DNA from 3 places in the Desulfovibrio desulfopostgatei genome. Region 3 is predicted to be linked to each of the others. Evidence: predicted binding sites of a transcription regulator. Region 3 holds the regulator's gene; each other region holds the start of a gene.
What was found. Region 3 encodes sigma-54, which starts transcription at its own class of promoters, with help from an activator protein. Its sites were predicted from a motif close to CTGGCACGGNNNNTGCTT; they were not measured.
Positions count from the first base shown of each region.

Region 1: ACUZ9Q_RS14340 (UxaA family hydrolase) is a predicted target of sigma-54. The motif match lies at 1,494-1,511, and genes of this name have one in related genera.
Region 2: ACUZ9Q_RS01165 (VgrG-related protein) is a predicted target of sigma-54. The motif match lies at 2,553-2,570, and genes of this name have one in related genera.

Region 1 covers NZ_JBRBQS010000002.1:3,295,668-3,300,698, reverse strand. The annotation lists gene ACUZ9Q_RS14345 (sigma-54-dependent Fis family transcriptional regulator) at 1-1,356, opposite strand, end outside; gene ACUZ9Q_RS14340 (UxaA family hydrolase) at 1,690-1,974, shown strand; gene ACUZ9Q_RS14335 (UxaA family hydrolase) at 1,979-3,139, shown strand; gene ACUZ9Q_RS14330 (tripartite tricarboxylate transporter substrate binding protein) at 3,229-4,191, shown strand; gene ACUZ9Q_RS14325 (tripartite tricarboxylate transporter permease) at 4,246-5,031, shown strand, end outside.
Region 2 covers NZ_JBRBQS010000002.1:264,183-269,213, forward strand. The annotation lists gene ACUZ9Q_RS01160 (glycosyltransferase family 9 protein) at 1-1,367, opposite strand, end outside; gene ACUZ9Q_RS01165 (VgrG-related protein) at 1,380-2,513, opposite strand; gene traT (complement resistance protein TraT) at 2,755-3,390, opposite strand; gene ACUZ9Q_RS01175 (hypothetical protein) at 3,514-4,224, opposite strand; gene topA (type I DNA topoisomerase) at 4,619-5,031, shown strand, end outside.
Region 3 covers NZ_JBRBQS010000002.1:1,460,432-1,465,462, reverse strand. The annotation lists gene ACUZ9Q_RS06530 (PTS sugar transporter subunit IIB) at 1-56, opposite strand, end outside; gene ACUZ9Q_RS06525 (PTS sugar transporter subunit IIA) at 58-498, opposite strand; gene rapZ (RNase adapter RapZ) at 532-1,482, opposite strand; gene hpf (ribosome hibernation-promoting factor, HPF/YfiA family) at 1,669-2,208, opposite strand; gene rpoN (RNA polymerase factor sigma-54) at 2,245-3,669, opposite strand; gene ACUZ9Q_RS06505 (CTP synthase) at 3,964-5,031, opposite strand, start outside.

The DNA of each region.
Region 1 (5,031 bases), 1.8 Mb from region 3:
CCACTGGTGCAGGGCCTCCAAAACAAAATCCTCCGTGACCGCCGAATCCAGCGAATGAAGCAGCATACGGCTCACCACATTGCGCAGTTCACGGATATTGCCGGGCCATGAATGCCCGTGCAGGGCCTGCACCACGGAACGGCTCAGCCGGGGAGGGCGTATCTCGTACTCCTTGGAGAACTGATGAATAAAGTGGTCCACAAACAGGGGAATATCGCTTTTGCGCTCCCGTAGCGAAGGCATACGCACAACCACTGAACCGAGCCTGTAATACAGATCCCGCCGCAGTCGCCCCTCGGCCATGGCTGCTGCCAGATCAATATTGGTGGCTGAAATTACGCGGATGTCCACGCCCGTGGATTCAGCCTCGCCCACGCGCTCAAAGGAATTTTCTTCCATGACCAGCAGCAGTTTGCTCTGCATTTCCGGCGCAAGTTCGCCAATTTCATCCAGAAACAGGGTCCCGTGCTGGGCCAGTTCAATACGGCCAATACGCTTGGCTGTGGCCCCGGTAAAAGCACCCTTTGCATAGCCGAACATTTCGCTTTCAAAAAGCGTGGGGGCGATAGAAGGGCAGTTGACCTTTACGAAGTTTTCTTCCCTTCGCGGGCTGTGACGATGCAGCCAACGCGCCAGCATGCTTTTACCCGTGCCTGTTTCTCCGGTGATAAGCACGGGAATGTTCAACTTTGCAACTTTGCGCACCACAGCCATTGTGCGCACCATGGGCGGCGTCTCGAGCAGCTTGCTTTCAAGCAGAATACTGCTTGAGTCATCCTGCATTCTGCCGGAATGCTCCGTCACTGGCCTGACCTTTGCCATGCGTTCCTCAGCCAGGACTGCGAACAGAAAAGCCGTGAGCACTGGCGTAAGCTCAATAAGAAAATTCAGAATCTCAACAATATTATCAGGCTGTTTTACAAAGGAGACGTGCAGCGTGCCAATGACCTCGCGGTTGATGATCAGGGGCAGGGCAATAGTTGCGTTAAGGCCCACTGACGAGAGCGGCATGGGGCCATCGCCCAGATTATGCACAGAAAGGTCATTAATAACCACAGGTTTGCGCGAGGATATGGCAAGCCCAGCAACCGTGTTGCGCGCTATGCGCGTATTTGAAAGCGATTCTACCACGGTTCCGTCCGCAGCGGTGAACAGGTTCAGAAATTCCCGTTCTGCGTCATAGAGATTAATACAAAATCTGTCATAGTGAAAAAGTTCACGAAGTTGTTTGGATAAAATCTGAAAGAAAGCGTTCCTGTCGATTTTTCCGGCCACAATGCGCGCCAGATGGTGAACAACCTGTCCGACAGTGAGAGAGGGGCTGCTCAGCCCCTTAGGGGTAATTTTATATTTCATTCTGTCCGCCTGTATTTGGGTAATTTTATGCCCAAATATAATCATTTTTACCAATAAATCAATGTATTCACTGGTTATTCAATCAAGTTTGTGAAAATAAGTCCATCATTCTCATGAGATATCTGGCAGCATACTTTTTGGCACACCAATTGCTCTATATCTTGCAGCAAGGCTTAAAGGCAGAAAATATTATTGGTATTTATGTGTGGATATACAATACTCCACAGATGCAAACTAATAATTTTGCAAAATGTACTCTTGTTTTGCTCATACTGCCATTAAGTTTTTGCTTCAAAAAACTTTTTTATAGCAATGTTATTAAAGGAGAGCGGTATGGTAACCCATTTTGTGGTTCACGAACCCGGCGATAGCGTCGGCGTTATCGTTGTCGAAGGGGTGAAGAAAGGCGACAAGCTCAATGGCTGGGTCATGGACGGCAACCAGAGCATCGACTTTGAAACGCTGAACGACATTCCGATCGGCCACAAGATTGCCCTTAAGGATATGGCTGTGGGCGACACCGTCATCAAGTACGGCACTGACATTGGCAAGGTTGTGCAGCCCATCAAGCGTGGCGAGCACCTGCATGTCCACAACGTCAAAACCAAAAGGTGGTGATCTGATGCAACAGACATTTATGGCCTATCGCCGCGAAAATGGCCGCGTGGGCATCCGTAACCACGTTATCATTCTGCCCCTGGACGATCTTTCCAACGCCGCTTGCGAAGCGGTAGCCAACAACGTCAAGGGCACCCTGGCTCTTCCCCACGCTTATGGCCGCCTTCAGTTCGGCGAAGACCTTGACCTGCATTTCCGCACGCTGATCGGCGTGGGCTCCAACCCCAACGTTGCCGCCGTTATCGTTATCGGCATTGAGCCCCAGTGGACCAAGCGCGTGGTAGACGGTATCGCCAAGACCGGCAAGCCCGTTGAAGGATTTGCCATCGAACAGCACGGCGACCTTGAAACCATTTGCAGCGCCTCCCGCAAGGCCAAGGAATTCATGCACTTCGCCACCGAATTGCAACGCACCGAATGCAAGGTAAACGAGTTGTGGGTTTCCACCAAGTGCGGTGAATCCGACACCACCTCCGGTATTGCCGCCAACCCCACCGTTGGCAACGCTTTTGACAAACTGTGGGAAAAGGGCGCCACCACCCTCTTTGGTGAAACCACTGAGATCACCGGCGGCGAACATCTGGTTATGGAACGTTGCGCCAACGATGAGGTCCGGGCCAAGTTCAAGGGCTTTTTTGACCGCTACGCCAAGGTTGTGGACGACCACAAAACAGACGATCTCAGCGACTCCCAGCCCACCAAGGGCAACATTGAAGGCGGCCTGACCACCATTGAAGAAAAAGCCCTGGGCAATGTGCAGAAAATTGGCCGCAAAGCCCCTGTTATCGGCTGCCTCGACAAGGCTGAAATGCCCACCGGCCCCGGCTTGTGGTTCATGGATTCTTCTTCCGCCGCTGCTGAAATGGTTACGCTCTGCGCGGCCTCCGGTTTTGTGGTGCACTTTTTCCCCACGGGCCAGGGCAACATCATCGGCAATCCCATTCTGCCGGTGATTAAACTTTCGGCCAACCCCCGTACCGTGCGCACCATGAGCGAGCACATCGATGTTGACGTTTCCGGTATTCTGCGCCGCGAAATCAACCTTGATGCCGCTGGCGACAAGCTGCTTGAAATGATGTTCCGCACCTGCAATGGACGCAATACATCCGCTGAAGTTCTGGGACACAGAGAATTCATTATGACCCGTTTGTACGAAAGCGCCTAAGTTGCGTTATGTATCCTGGGAAAGTTGCTTTCCCAGGATACTTTCCTCCCCAAAAAAGGAATGATACTGCTTTCGAAAAGGAGGCCTAGATGAAGTTCAAAGCCATTTTACCTTGCCTTTTCTTCGCCCTCTCCCTCATTTCAATGGCTGCCCATCCGGTTGCCGCCGCGTACCCAGACAAACCCGTCAGCATGATCATTGCTTTTACCGCAGGTGGCTCCAGTGATGTTCAAGCACGCATCATGCAAAAGTACTGGGATAAATATGTCAAAGAACCCTGGGTGTTTGTGTATAAACCCGGCGCTGGCGGCATTATCGGCTTTACGGAAATAGCCAAGGCAAACCCTGATGGCTACACCATCGGCGGCCTTAACGTCCCGCATCTCGTACTTCAATCCCTTGCACAGCGCGCCTCTTTCAATGCAGACAGCTTTGAATACATTGCCCAGGTGGTCAACGACCCACAGTGCATCGCCGTGCTTAAGTCAAGTAAGTTCAAGTCGTTCAAGGATATTATTGATGCCGCAAAGGCTTCTCCCAATGCAGTCAGGGTTGGGCTTGTCGGCCCGCTGAGCGGCCATCATCTGATGTTTCTGGAGTTCAACAAACTCTTCCCTGATGTGAAGCTGAGCCGTGTTTTTTATAAAGGAGCCGCTGATCAGAACGCGGCCCTGCTTGGCGGCGAAGTTGATCTGATTTTTGGCAATATCAACGATGTCATGCGCTCCATTGACGAATTTAATGTGCTCAATGTTGCGGCAGAAAAGCGCAATGACTTTTTGCCCGATGTGCCGACCCTGCGTGAACAAAACGTGAATCTTGTTTCTGACATACGGCGCATTTTTGCTGCCCCCAAGGGCACCCCCGCGGACAAAATGGCGTTTTTGCGGGAAACTTTTAAGAAAATCTGCAACGATCCCGGATATCTGGCGGACATGAAAAAAGCCGGCCAACCTGCGGAGTACCTGGATGGAGCTGCCACAGCAGCCTACATCCGATCTGTCGAGGAAAAAGACAAAGCTCTGCTCTCAGAAGCCGGCCTACTCAAATAGATTTTTTGGACAGGATGGGCAGCAGACTGGCCATCCTGTCCCCAGGAGCCACATATGACCGAGTTTATCGTTCCATCGCTTCTGAACCTCATTGATCCCCTGAATATCTTCCTTATGGTTGTCGGCCTCACAGGCGGCATAGTCATTGGCGCCCTGCCGGGTCTTTCGGCTACCATGGGTGTTGCCCTGATGGTCCCCGCGACCTTTGCCATGAATCCTACCTCGGGTCTTGTCATGCTCGGCGCCATTTATGTAGGCGCCATTTACGGCGGTTCCAACTCGGCGGTGCTCATCTGCACACCAGGTACGCCTTCTTCTGTTGCCACAACTTTTGACGGCTGGCCGCTTACGCAACACGGCGAAGCGGACAAAGCCCTGTATACCTCGCTGCTTTCCTCTGCGTTTGGCGGCATTGTAGGTGTATTCTTCCTTTTGTTCCTTGCTGGCGCTCTGGCTCGATTTGCCCTGCAATTCGGCGGGCCGGAAAATTTCTGGCTGTGTCTTTTTGGTTTGAGCACCATTGCCGTTATGAGCCCCGGAAACATGGGCAAGGGTATTGTTTCTGGCGCGATAGGGCTGCTTATCTCCACCATTGGCATTGATCCCAATGCTGGCGTACCCAGGTTCACATTTGGTTCTTACGGCCTGGTTCAGGGTGTTTCCGTCATCCCGTGCATGATTGGCCTTTTTTCGTTCTCGCAAGTGCTTTATCTGATTGGTACTGATAAAACATTTGTGGCTGACTACAATCCCCGCAAGGGCACGTTTGGAAAAACAGCCTCATACCTCGCCCGCCGATGCAAAAAAATTCTGCTGCGCTCGTCGCTTATTGGCACATGG
Region 2 (5,031 bases), 1.2 Mb from region 3:
GGGGCATTTTCTTCAGGCTGACGTGTATCCGAGCTCCCTTGCTCCGCCGCTGCGGGCCGGGCCGCGCTGTCCAGTTCGTCAAGTATCTGACGCCAGAAAATCCGCTGCTGCGCAAGCCAGAGGCTGCGATCCTCGGCGGCGTGCTCCGTAAGGCAGCGCACGGTCATAAAGCCCTTGTCATCCTGTTCCGTCAGCCATACGCGGGCCTCGCGCCCCACAAGGTCAAGCGGTGCGGCATCCCATCGTCCAGCGTCAAGCCATGACAGGGCGAGGGATTCCACGCTCCGGGGGCTGATGTGCGTCACACATGCCAGATTATTGGGGCAGGGGCGGCCAAAGGGGCAGGGATGGCAGGGCAGGGCAGGTTCCAGGCAGCAGCATCCGGGCAAATAGGGGCCGGTGTCGCAGGGCTGGGCCGTGGCTAGAAATATGGCCAGGCAGGGCACGCCAAGGCCAGCAGCTAGATGCATCGTTCCGGTATCGTTGGTAAACAACAATTTTGACCGGCGTAGCAGTGCCGCCAGTTGGGTGAGGTTGGTCTTGCCCACGGCATCCACCCAATGCCCTTGGGCAGCCTGGGCATAGGCCTCGGCCAGCGGGCGTTCGGCAGGTGAGCCAAGCAGCACCGGGCAGAGCTTGCGATCGCGCCACAGCCGGTCGCCCACCTCGGCAAAAAAATGTGCGGGCCACTGCCGCCGGGCTTCGCTTGCGCCCAGCTGCATGGCCACAAAACCGCATGTCTCTGGCGGAGCCTCGGCAAGCAGGGCGTCCGCCGCAACCAGGGCTTCCCCGGGCGGATCAGCCAGCCGCTGGCGTGGTTGCACGTCTGCGGCTGCTGGCGTGTGCGGAGCGCCCACCATGCGGAACATATCCGCAAGATTAAAGGGGGCGCTCAGTCGGTTTGTAGCGCCGCTGTTCAGAAATGTGGACCAGATGCCCCTGTTTTGCCCAAAACCGTGCGCGTCTAGGCAGAAACCTCGAATTTTGGCCTGCCCGTCCACCTGCCCGCCAGCCAGCAGGCCAGTGAGCAGCCGCGCAGGCAGGGTAGTGGTCAGGTTGACGACGCAGTCGGGCCTGGCCTCGCTCCTGACGGCGCGGGCAAATTCCAGCAGAAGCGCCGTTGCGATGCGCCAATCCTTGTCCATGTCGGCCATGAGCCGCGCGCCGGGCAGGGGCCAGGTGCGCTCCACATGGCGCAGCAGGGGCTGGGCGCTGGAAAAATTGTCCAGGCACACCAGATGCACTGCCTGGCCCTGACAATGCAGATCTTCAATGAGGGGCTGGCATTGCAGCAGGTCGCCAAATCGCGTCAGGTTGATGACCAGTGTGGTGCCTGAGCGGTCAGCCGCAGAGCAGGTGGTCTCCATTGGTTGACTGCCTTATGCCAGCGCCGAGGTTTTGCCGCCGTTCAGAAGGTTCAGGGCCAGGGCCTTTTCCTGCTTGAAGCGGTTGGCCACGGCTGCCTGAATATTGCTGTCGGAAGATCCGAACTGCCCCACGCGTATGTTGTACACGTTGTTGATGAGGTTGCGCTCATAGGCCGCATCGGTCGGTTTGCCGCTCATGGCGTGCGCCCGCTCGAATATGCGTGCTGCGCCAGCAGGGCCGTGCTGTACGGATGTGCTCCAGATAACCTCGCGCATGGCTGTGGAAACCTTGTCTGGGTTCAGGCCGATGCGTTGTGCGATGGAATCCAGCGCGGGCTTGTAATGGCTCTGACGTACAAAGGCCTCCTGAAGATCCTCAAAACGCTCGGGCTGTTCGCTGGCGATGGCTCGCCACGTGTCGGGCATGGCGCCCTTGCGGCTGCCCGTGTTGCCGGGGCCGGAGGAGCGCAGGCGCTTGGAAAGATCCGGGGCTTCCGTATCCAGAAAATCTAAAAAATCCTTCAGGCTGCCCGCGCGGGACGATACCTGATACTTGCCGTAGGAGGTACCACCATTGCGGTCATAGCCCACGGCGGCAATGCCGTCGCTGCCAGACTCAAAGCGGGCTGAAAGCTGGCCGAGCTCCATGTCCTCTACCTTATGCGAGGGTTTGGTGCGGGCCTGAGCCTGGGGCTGGGTGCGCGAATGGACAAAATCGCCCATGTTGAGTCCCTTGATGCGGTTGTCCATGGCGCTGGTCATGGAGCGCAGATGGCGGGCAGTACCCATGCTGCGGGCAAGATCAAGGGTTGAGTTGCCGCCTGATACTGTCTGCATGAGGCTGTCAATGGCCTTGGTCTGGCGCATGTCGGTTTCTGCCTTGCTGAACACCTGCGCGCGGGCAAGATCGCTGGGCGAACGCCCTGCCAGTACCATGCCCTGCTGCCCCGTATTTCCAGCCAGGGCCATGCCTGCACGCTGCATTTCGGCCGTGCTGGCGTTTTCCGCATTGGTGGTCTGGCCGCTCATGATGTTGGCAAAGGACGCAGGGTTTCCGGCCTGCGCAGGCGCAGTGCGGCGTGGTGCTCCCGCCTGGGCCTTTTGTGCATCAGATGGGGGGCGGATCAGAAAATTGGAAAGTGCCATGTGTTCCTCCTGCGGGCCTGAGGCTCCGCGTTGAGGAAAAAGCAAGTACAGTGCCAACTCTGGATATGCGCGGGTAAAACGACAGGTTATATTTTGCGGGTCGGGCCTGCGCCGGAATGCTGACGCTGGCGGAGGAACCCGTGAGGGTTGCCATCAATAACAAGGGCAACCGACAGCATCGGTTGCCCTTGGGAAAGGCAATGGGGTATGGGATCAGGCTGCCCCTTCCGAGCGGAAGCGGTTACTGCTTGGCGGGTTGGGCTGGTGCTTCTTCGGTGTTGGCGCTGTGAACGGAAGTCGCCAGTTCCTTGGCAAGCGTTTCGGCAAAGACCGGGGGCATGCCCGCGCCCGTCTTGAATTCCTGATGGACGAGCAGGGCAATGCGCATCTGGCTGCTGCCAACGGCATTGCGTTTGCCAATGTTTTTGAGGTTTGTGCGGCGGGAACCCTGAGTGCTGGGGACATGGCGCTGCACCAGCAAAACATCCGCCACCAGGGCGGTGCCGCCCTTGCCGCTCAGTTGCGAGGGGGCGTCATACCCTGCAGTCACCACCTGGCGGGCGGTTTCCGGTGCGGTCGTCCCGGCAGCAAGCACGACTATCTGGAGGATGTAGCCAGCCTCGCTGGGGTTTGGCACTACCGTATAGCCCTGGCGTTGCAGCCATGTTTCCACCTGGGTGCGCAGGCCGAAAACCTTGTTGGTATTATCGCGCACATTAACATAAACCGCCGGATGGATGTTCACATCGGCTTCCGGCTCCTCAATCTGGCCCTGACGCAGCACTTCCACACGTGCGGCGTCCGCCGGTTGGCGCACGCACCCGCACAGGGAGGCAACGGCCAGGCACAGCATCAGAATATAGCGGATAAAGGACATACTGCTCCTTTGAGATGCCGCCGCCAAAAAAGGCGCGGATCTGAGTTGTATTCGGGGGGGAGATAATATTTGCGACCAGCCTCGCGGGGCGAGGGCTGGAATGCGGATAGCGTTGGCGCGAAATCAGGAGCGCAGCGACTCGAGAATCTTTCGGCTTAATGTGTCCTCTAGGGCGGGCAGGATTTCCTCCTTGCCCATGTTGGCTCCCTCAGCGCGCACCGTGGTGCGGTGCATGTCCGCATCTGACGGTTCCCGTCCGTTGCGGCCCACGCCCACGAGAGCTTTCATTCCCCATATTTTGCTTTTGCCGGAACTGTCCAGTAGGGCCACGCCCAGGCCAAGGGCCGCTCCGGCGCCTGCCCCCCAGGCTGCCCCGCTTCTGCCGCCGGTTGTGCCGCCAAGCAGCACGCCCAGCATGGCTCCGGTGGCGGTTGAACCCAGGGCATGCCCTGCGCTCACAGGCGCGTTGCGCGAACCCAGAGGGTATATGTCCTCTACCTTCACGCGTATGAGCAAGTCTGCCTTTTGCGCCGAATCGGCGGGGGTCAGATCTTTTTCGCTCTGCAAATAACTCGTGAGCATGGATTCAAAGTCGGCGTTAAACGAGGCATCGCCGCCGCTCACTGCCACGTGCACGGTCTGCCCTTTGCGCACCTGCACACTTTGCAGCGGTGCATCAGAAACATCTGCATCGCTGCCTGGCTGCGCTCCGGAATCTGCGGCAGGCGGGGTGCCCGGCTGCTCCTGATGCGTGGCGCAACCCGCGCCAAAAGCAAACATGGTCAGCAGGCACAGAGCCGCAAAAAAGTTACGTGGCAGAAAACAGATTGTCATATGCTTCCTTGCAATTTTGAACGACACTATCATAAATAGCGCAGATTGGCCTTGCTGTCCAGTTTGGCACGGTTGCCCCCAGGATAAGCGGTGCTGGCGTATGGAGCTGAGACAGGTCGGGACTTGACAAATGCTTCGTACTTGACGCTATTGGTTGTGTCGCGCATTGCCGCCAACGGGGCGTTATGGCGCTGCAATGGATTTTGGCAACGGAAAATAATCGTTGCGCGGGCGTGTTGCGTTGCGATTGCACGCAAGAAAAATTGCGTGAAAACGCCGCGCTGGCAACCATATAAGTGACGGTGCAGGGTGCGCGCGGCAGCCACGCGATGGCGTGAGCGTTAACAGGGCCGCACGTTTTTTGCCGGCAAGCACGAGATAACCGAGGGGCAGCATGGGCAAACAGCTTATCATTGTGGAATCACCCGCCAAGGTGAAGACCATCAAGAAGTTTCTGGGGCCGCAGTACATGGTGCAGGCCAGTGTTGGCCATGTGCGCGACCTGCCGTCCAGCTCGCTTGGTGTGGACGAAGCCAACGATTTTGCGCCGCACTACGAGGTTATAGACAATAAAAAAAATGTGGTCAGCGAACTCCGCGCGGCCGCTTCCAAGGCCGATACCGTATATCTCGCGCCCGACCCCGACCGCGAGGGAGAGGCCATTGCCTGGCATGTGGCGGAACTTATCCGCGACAAAGCCAAGGATATCAAACGCATCCAGTTTAACGAAATCACGGCCAAGGCGGTGAAAGAAGCCTTGGCGCACCCGCGCGAGCTCAACGGACATCTTTTTGACGCGCAGCAGGC
Region 3 (5,031 bases):
AACCAGGCCTCGATTACCTGGCCGTGAACCAGGCGATTGTCCACGCGAAACCACATACTAGCTATCGGCTTTGTCACGTTTGTTGCGCAGCATGCTGCCCGCAACCACAATGCCTTTTGCACCTGCCTCGCCAGCTATGCGGGCCACTTCTTCAAGCTCCTTGTCACGCGAGGTAAACACCTTGAGCAGCATGGGCAAGTTAACGCCGGTAACAACCTCAACCTTATGGGTTGCCAGCAGCGAAAGCGCAAGATTGGTGGGCGTGCCGCCAAACATATCGGTAAGAATAATGACGCCCGCGCCCTTGTCGAGCCGCTGGGTTGCGTCTGTAAGGCGGCGAACGGTTTCGGAAACCTCGTGCGCCACGTCAACACTGATGGAGCTGCAGTCGCTCTGCTGCCCGAGTATGAATTCGGCGGTGCGCAGCATGGCCGAACCATAGTCGGCATGCGAAACCAGAATGATTCCAACCTGAGTCTTCTTGTTTTCGTCCGTCATGACAACCTCACGCAACAGAACGTGCCAGCTTTTTTAGCCAAGTTCAAGGTGCCGATGCTCCAGAAAAGCCGGATAATCAGCCTGCCGCAGCGCCTGTAAAATTTCTTCGGCCATTGCCACCGAGCGGTGGCGGCCGCCGGTACAGCCCACGGCCACGGTTATGCGGTAGCGGCCTTCGGCCTCCATGAGCGGCAGCATGAAAAACAGCAGATCAACCAGCTTGTCGCGGTATTCGCGGGCGTGGGGCGAATTGAACACATAGTCGGCAACGGGTTTGTCCTTGCCGCTCATGGGGCGCAGCTCGTCCACAAAATAGGGATTTGCCAGAAAACGCAGGTCAAAAACCAGATCAGCCTCGCGCGGTACACCGTATTTGAAGCCAAAAGAAATCACGTTGACCCTGATGGCCCGCAGCTTGCCCTTGTTGCCGCTCCAGCGCTTCTGGATGGCGCGCCGCAGGTCATGGATGGAAAAACGCGAGGTGTCGATGACCAGATCAGCCATTTCGCGCAGAGGGCGCAGGCTGCTGCGCTCTGCCAGCAGCGCCGCCTCAAGGCCCATGCCCTCGCGTTCCAGCGGATGCGGGCGGCGTGTCGAAGCGTAGCGGCGAATGAGTTCCTGATTGTTGGCCTCAAGAAAAAGCAGCATGGGGCGGATGTTTTTGCCCGCAAGCATGCTCAGGCAGTCGTTGATGTCTTCCACAAAATTGCTCTGGCGCAGGTCCATACCCAGAGCGATGCCCTTGAAATGGCTCATGGAGGGGCGCGACATCATGTCCACCATTTCCATGACAAGGCTCACGGGCAGCCCGTCGACCACAAAGTGGCCCATGTCTTCAAAAACCTTGAGCGCCGTGCTTTTGCCAGCGCCGGAAAGGCCCGTGACAATGCACACCTGCACATCCACGCCGGGAACGGGCGCGTCAGCATCAGGCTTTGCGTCAAGGGTGGAATCTGTGGGGGGTATCTGCGCGGAATCCTTCATGACATTCGCCTCTTCGGGGTCAGATCGCCGTTTGCAGCCGGGGTTGTGCGCCACAGGCTTCTGACGGACGTTGCCAAATCCGCGCCGCGCTCAAGCCCGTGTAAGGCCATTGCGCGGCAACCGGCAGGGGGGGTGCGCCTGAAACGGGGGCGGGCCGTTGCCAGCCCGCCCCCTCATTATGAATGATTACAACACGGGGTCAATGAGGGCATAGCCGCTCACCTTGGTGCGGTATACCACATTGATGCGGTTGTTTTCTGCGTTAAAGAACACCAGAAACTCGCTGCCGATGGAATCAAGCTGCATGAGCGCTTCATCCAGATGCAGGGGCTTGGTGGCGAGGCGGTCGGTGCCGTCAACGGGCTGCTGCACGTCGGCTTCGGCATCGAGGTTGTAGGTAAACACGTCCACATCCGTATTGCGGGCGTGCCGCCGCTGGGCCTTTACGCGGGCCACCTGGCGCTTGATCTGCGATTCGACCTTGTCTGTCACAAGGTCAATGGCGGCGTACATATCCGAGGTCTGTTCCGTGGCATTGATGTGCAGGCCTTCGCCCGTAACGGTCACTTCGCAGCGATGACGGAACTTGTCGACTGTCAGCACAACGGCAACTTCAAGGCCAGAGGCCTTGCCAAAAAACCGTCCCAGCTTTTCCATGCGGCGACGGGCATACTTCTTCAGATGTTCGGAGGCTTCAAAATTCTTGAATGCAAATGAGATGTTCATAAGTTCCTCCTAAGTATTGAGCCACTCGACGGGGAATCAGAAATGCTCCTTGCGCCTTGACGAAGATGGAATATCAAGTGCCGTGCGGTATTTTGCCACCGTACGCCGCGCAATATTGACCTTGAGGCGTTCCTTGAGCATTTCGCCGATACGCTCATCGCTGAGGGGGGATCGGGTATCTTCCTCAGAGATGAATTTCTTGATCAGAGCCTTGACGCTTTCTGAGCCTACCTGACTTCCGTCATCGAGTTCAAGGCCGCTGTTAAAGAAAAACTTCAATTCAAAGATGCCGTGGGGCGTTGCCACATACTTGTTGGTGGTAATGCGGCTCACCGTTGATTCGTGCATGCTGATGTCGTCAGCAATATCCTTGAGAATGAGCGGCGCGAGCTTGGTCACGCCGTCTTCAAAAAACGGCTGCTGATGGCGCACAATGCTTTCCATAACCTTGTAAAGCGTGCGCTGGCGCTGATACAGACTCTTGATAAGCCATGAGGCGGAGCGGATCTTTTCTGCGCAGTAGTCCTTTTCCTTCTCCGAGCCGCCAATGTTCATCTGGCTCATGGCCGAAAGCTGCAACTGGGGCAGGCCGTCATCGTTGAGCAAAATCACAAATTCGTCGCCCATCTTGTACACAAATACATCGGGGCTTACGTAGGTTGGCTCGCCGCCGCCAAAACTTGCGCCGGGCAATGGGTCAAGGCTCTGGATGATATCCAGATACTCCTTGAGCTCTTCCATATCGAGCTTGAACTTGCGCAGCAGGGGCTTGTAGCGCTTGGCCTCGAGGTCTTCGAGGTGCGATTCTACCAGCTCCACGAGGATGGGGTCGCGAGCGTAATTGAGGTTCTTGATCTGCACCATCAGGCATTCGCGCGCGTCACGCGCGGCAACGCCGATGGGGTCAAAAAGCTGCACCCTTTCAAGCACGGGCAGCACGGCCTCGGGCGCAACCTCGGCCATTTCGGCCACTTCTTCAATGCTGGCTTGCAGATACCCGGCTGAGGAGAGATTGCCGATAATGACCTCGCCAATGGCCTTCTGCTCTTCTGTCAGCGAAGAAAGGCGCAACTGCCAGAACAGATGCCCCTCAAGGGTGGGCTTGGCCGCATAGCGGGCTTCAAGAGGCGAAATTTCTTCGGCAAGTTCATATTCGCGCGACTGCGAAAGGCGGGGGGTGCTGGCAAACTCGCCGAGGTAATCTTCCCAGTCGGCATCCTTGGCCAGTTCCCTGTCGTACACTTCCTCCTTGGGCGCTTCGCGGCTTTCCTCGTGCTGCTCCAGGGAGGAATCGTCAGTAAGTGAAGATTCTTCGAGAAAGGGGTTTTCAAGCAGTTCCTGCTGCACAGTTTCCAGAAGTTCCACGCGTGAGAGCTGCAGCAGCTTGATTGCCTGCTGCAATTGCGGGGTCATTACCAGTTGCTGTGACAGCTTGAGTTGCTGCCGTAGTTCCAGTGCCATGTGTACTCTTTTGCCTTAACTAGCCATAGGACTATAGAATTATCTGTTTACAAGTACTGTGCCACATCTGCAAAAATTATGCAATAGCTAACAGTTGCAAGATCAGGTTCACGGCATCCCCAGCCAGCGGCAAGGGCTGTCAGCGCCAAAAATCCAGATTTGGCGCAGCATTTGCGCCGTTGGAAATAATCTGCGCACAAAAAAAGGAAGGCAATGCCCTCCCCTTTTTGCGCGATTTTGCGATACCCAAGCTTGGTGGAAACCAACAAGCCTCGCTGCGTTAACGCCGCGAAATTACACCTTGGCGAACTTTTTAGCCGCTCCGATAAATTCACGGAACAGCGGATGCGCGTTCATGGGCCGGGATTTGAATTCGGGGTGGAACTGACAGCCAAGGAACCAAGGGTGGTTCTTCAGTTCAATGATTTCCACAAGCGAATCGTCAGGGGCGGTGCCGCTGAAAACCATGCCCTTTTCGCCAAGCATTTCCTTGAAGGCATTGTTGAATTCGTAGCGGTGGCGGTGACGTTCATCAACCATGCCCTTTTTGTAGGCCACAAAGGCCTTGGTATCGGGCTGCACCTTGCAGGGGTAGGAGCCAAGGCGCATGGTGCCGCCCTTGTCGCTGCCCGCGTCGCGTTTTTCAACGTTCTTGGTGCGGAAGTCGAACCACTCGGTCATAAGGTAGATAACCTTGTGGTCAGAAAGCGGGTTGAATTCTTCAGAGTTGGCGTCATCAAGGTTTGCCACGTGGCGGGCAAATTCGATAACCGCGCACTGCATGCCAAGGCAGATGCCGAAGAAGGGAATGTTGTTTTCACGCGCATAGCGGATGGCGGCAATCTTGCCTTCCACGCCGCGGTAGCCAAAGCCGCCGGGCACAAGAATGCCGTGACAGCCCTTGAAGGATTCCGCGCAATTGCTTTCGTCCACATTCTCGGAATTGACGTAGCGCAGTTCCACTTCAACGCGGTTGGCAACGCCGCCGTGAATGAGGGCTTCGTGCAGGCTCTTGTAAGCTTCCTTGAGGTCAACGTACTTGCCCACAATGGCAATGGTGACCTTGCCCTTGGGGTTGGCGCAGTCGCTCACGAGCTTTTCCCAGGCTTCAAGGTGGGCATTGCGCGCGGGCAGGCGCAGCATGATGGCCACCTTCTGGTCAAAGCCTTCCTCATAGAACTTGAGCGGCACTTCATAAATATTGTTCACATCAACCGAAGAGAACACGGCGTCCTGATCCACATTGCAGAACAGGGCGATCTTGCGGCGCAGTTCTTCGGGGATGCTCTGCTCGCAGCGGCACAGAATGATATCGGGCTGAATGCCGATGGAGAGCAGTTCCTTGACGCTGTGCTGGGTGGG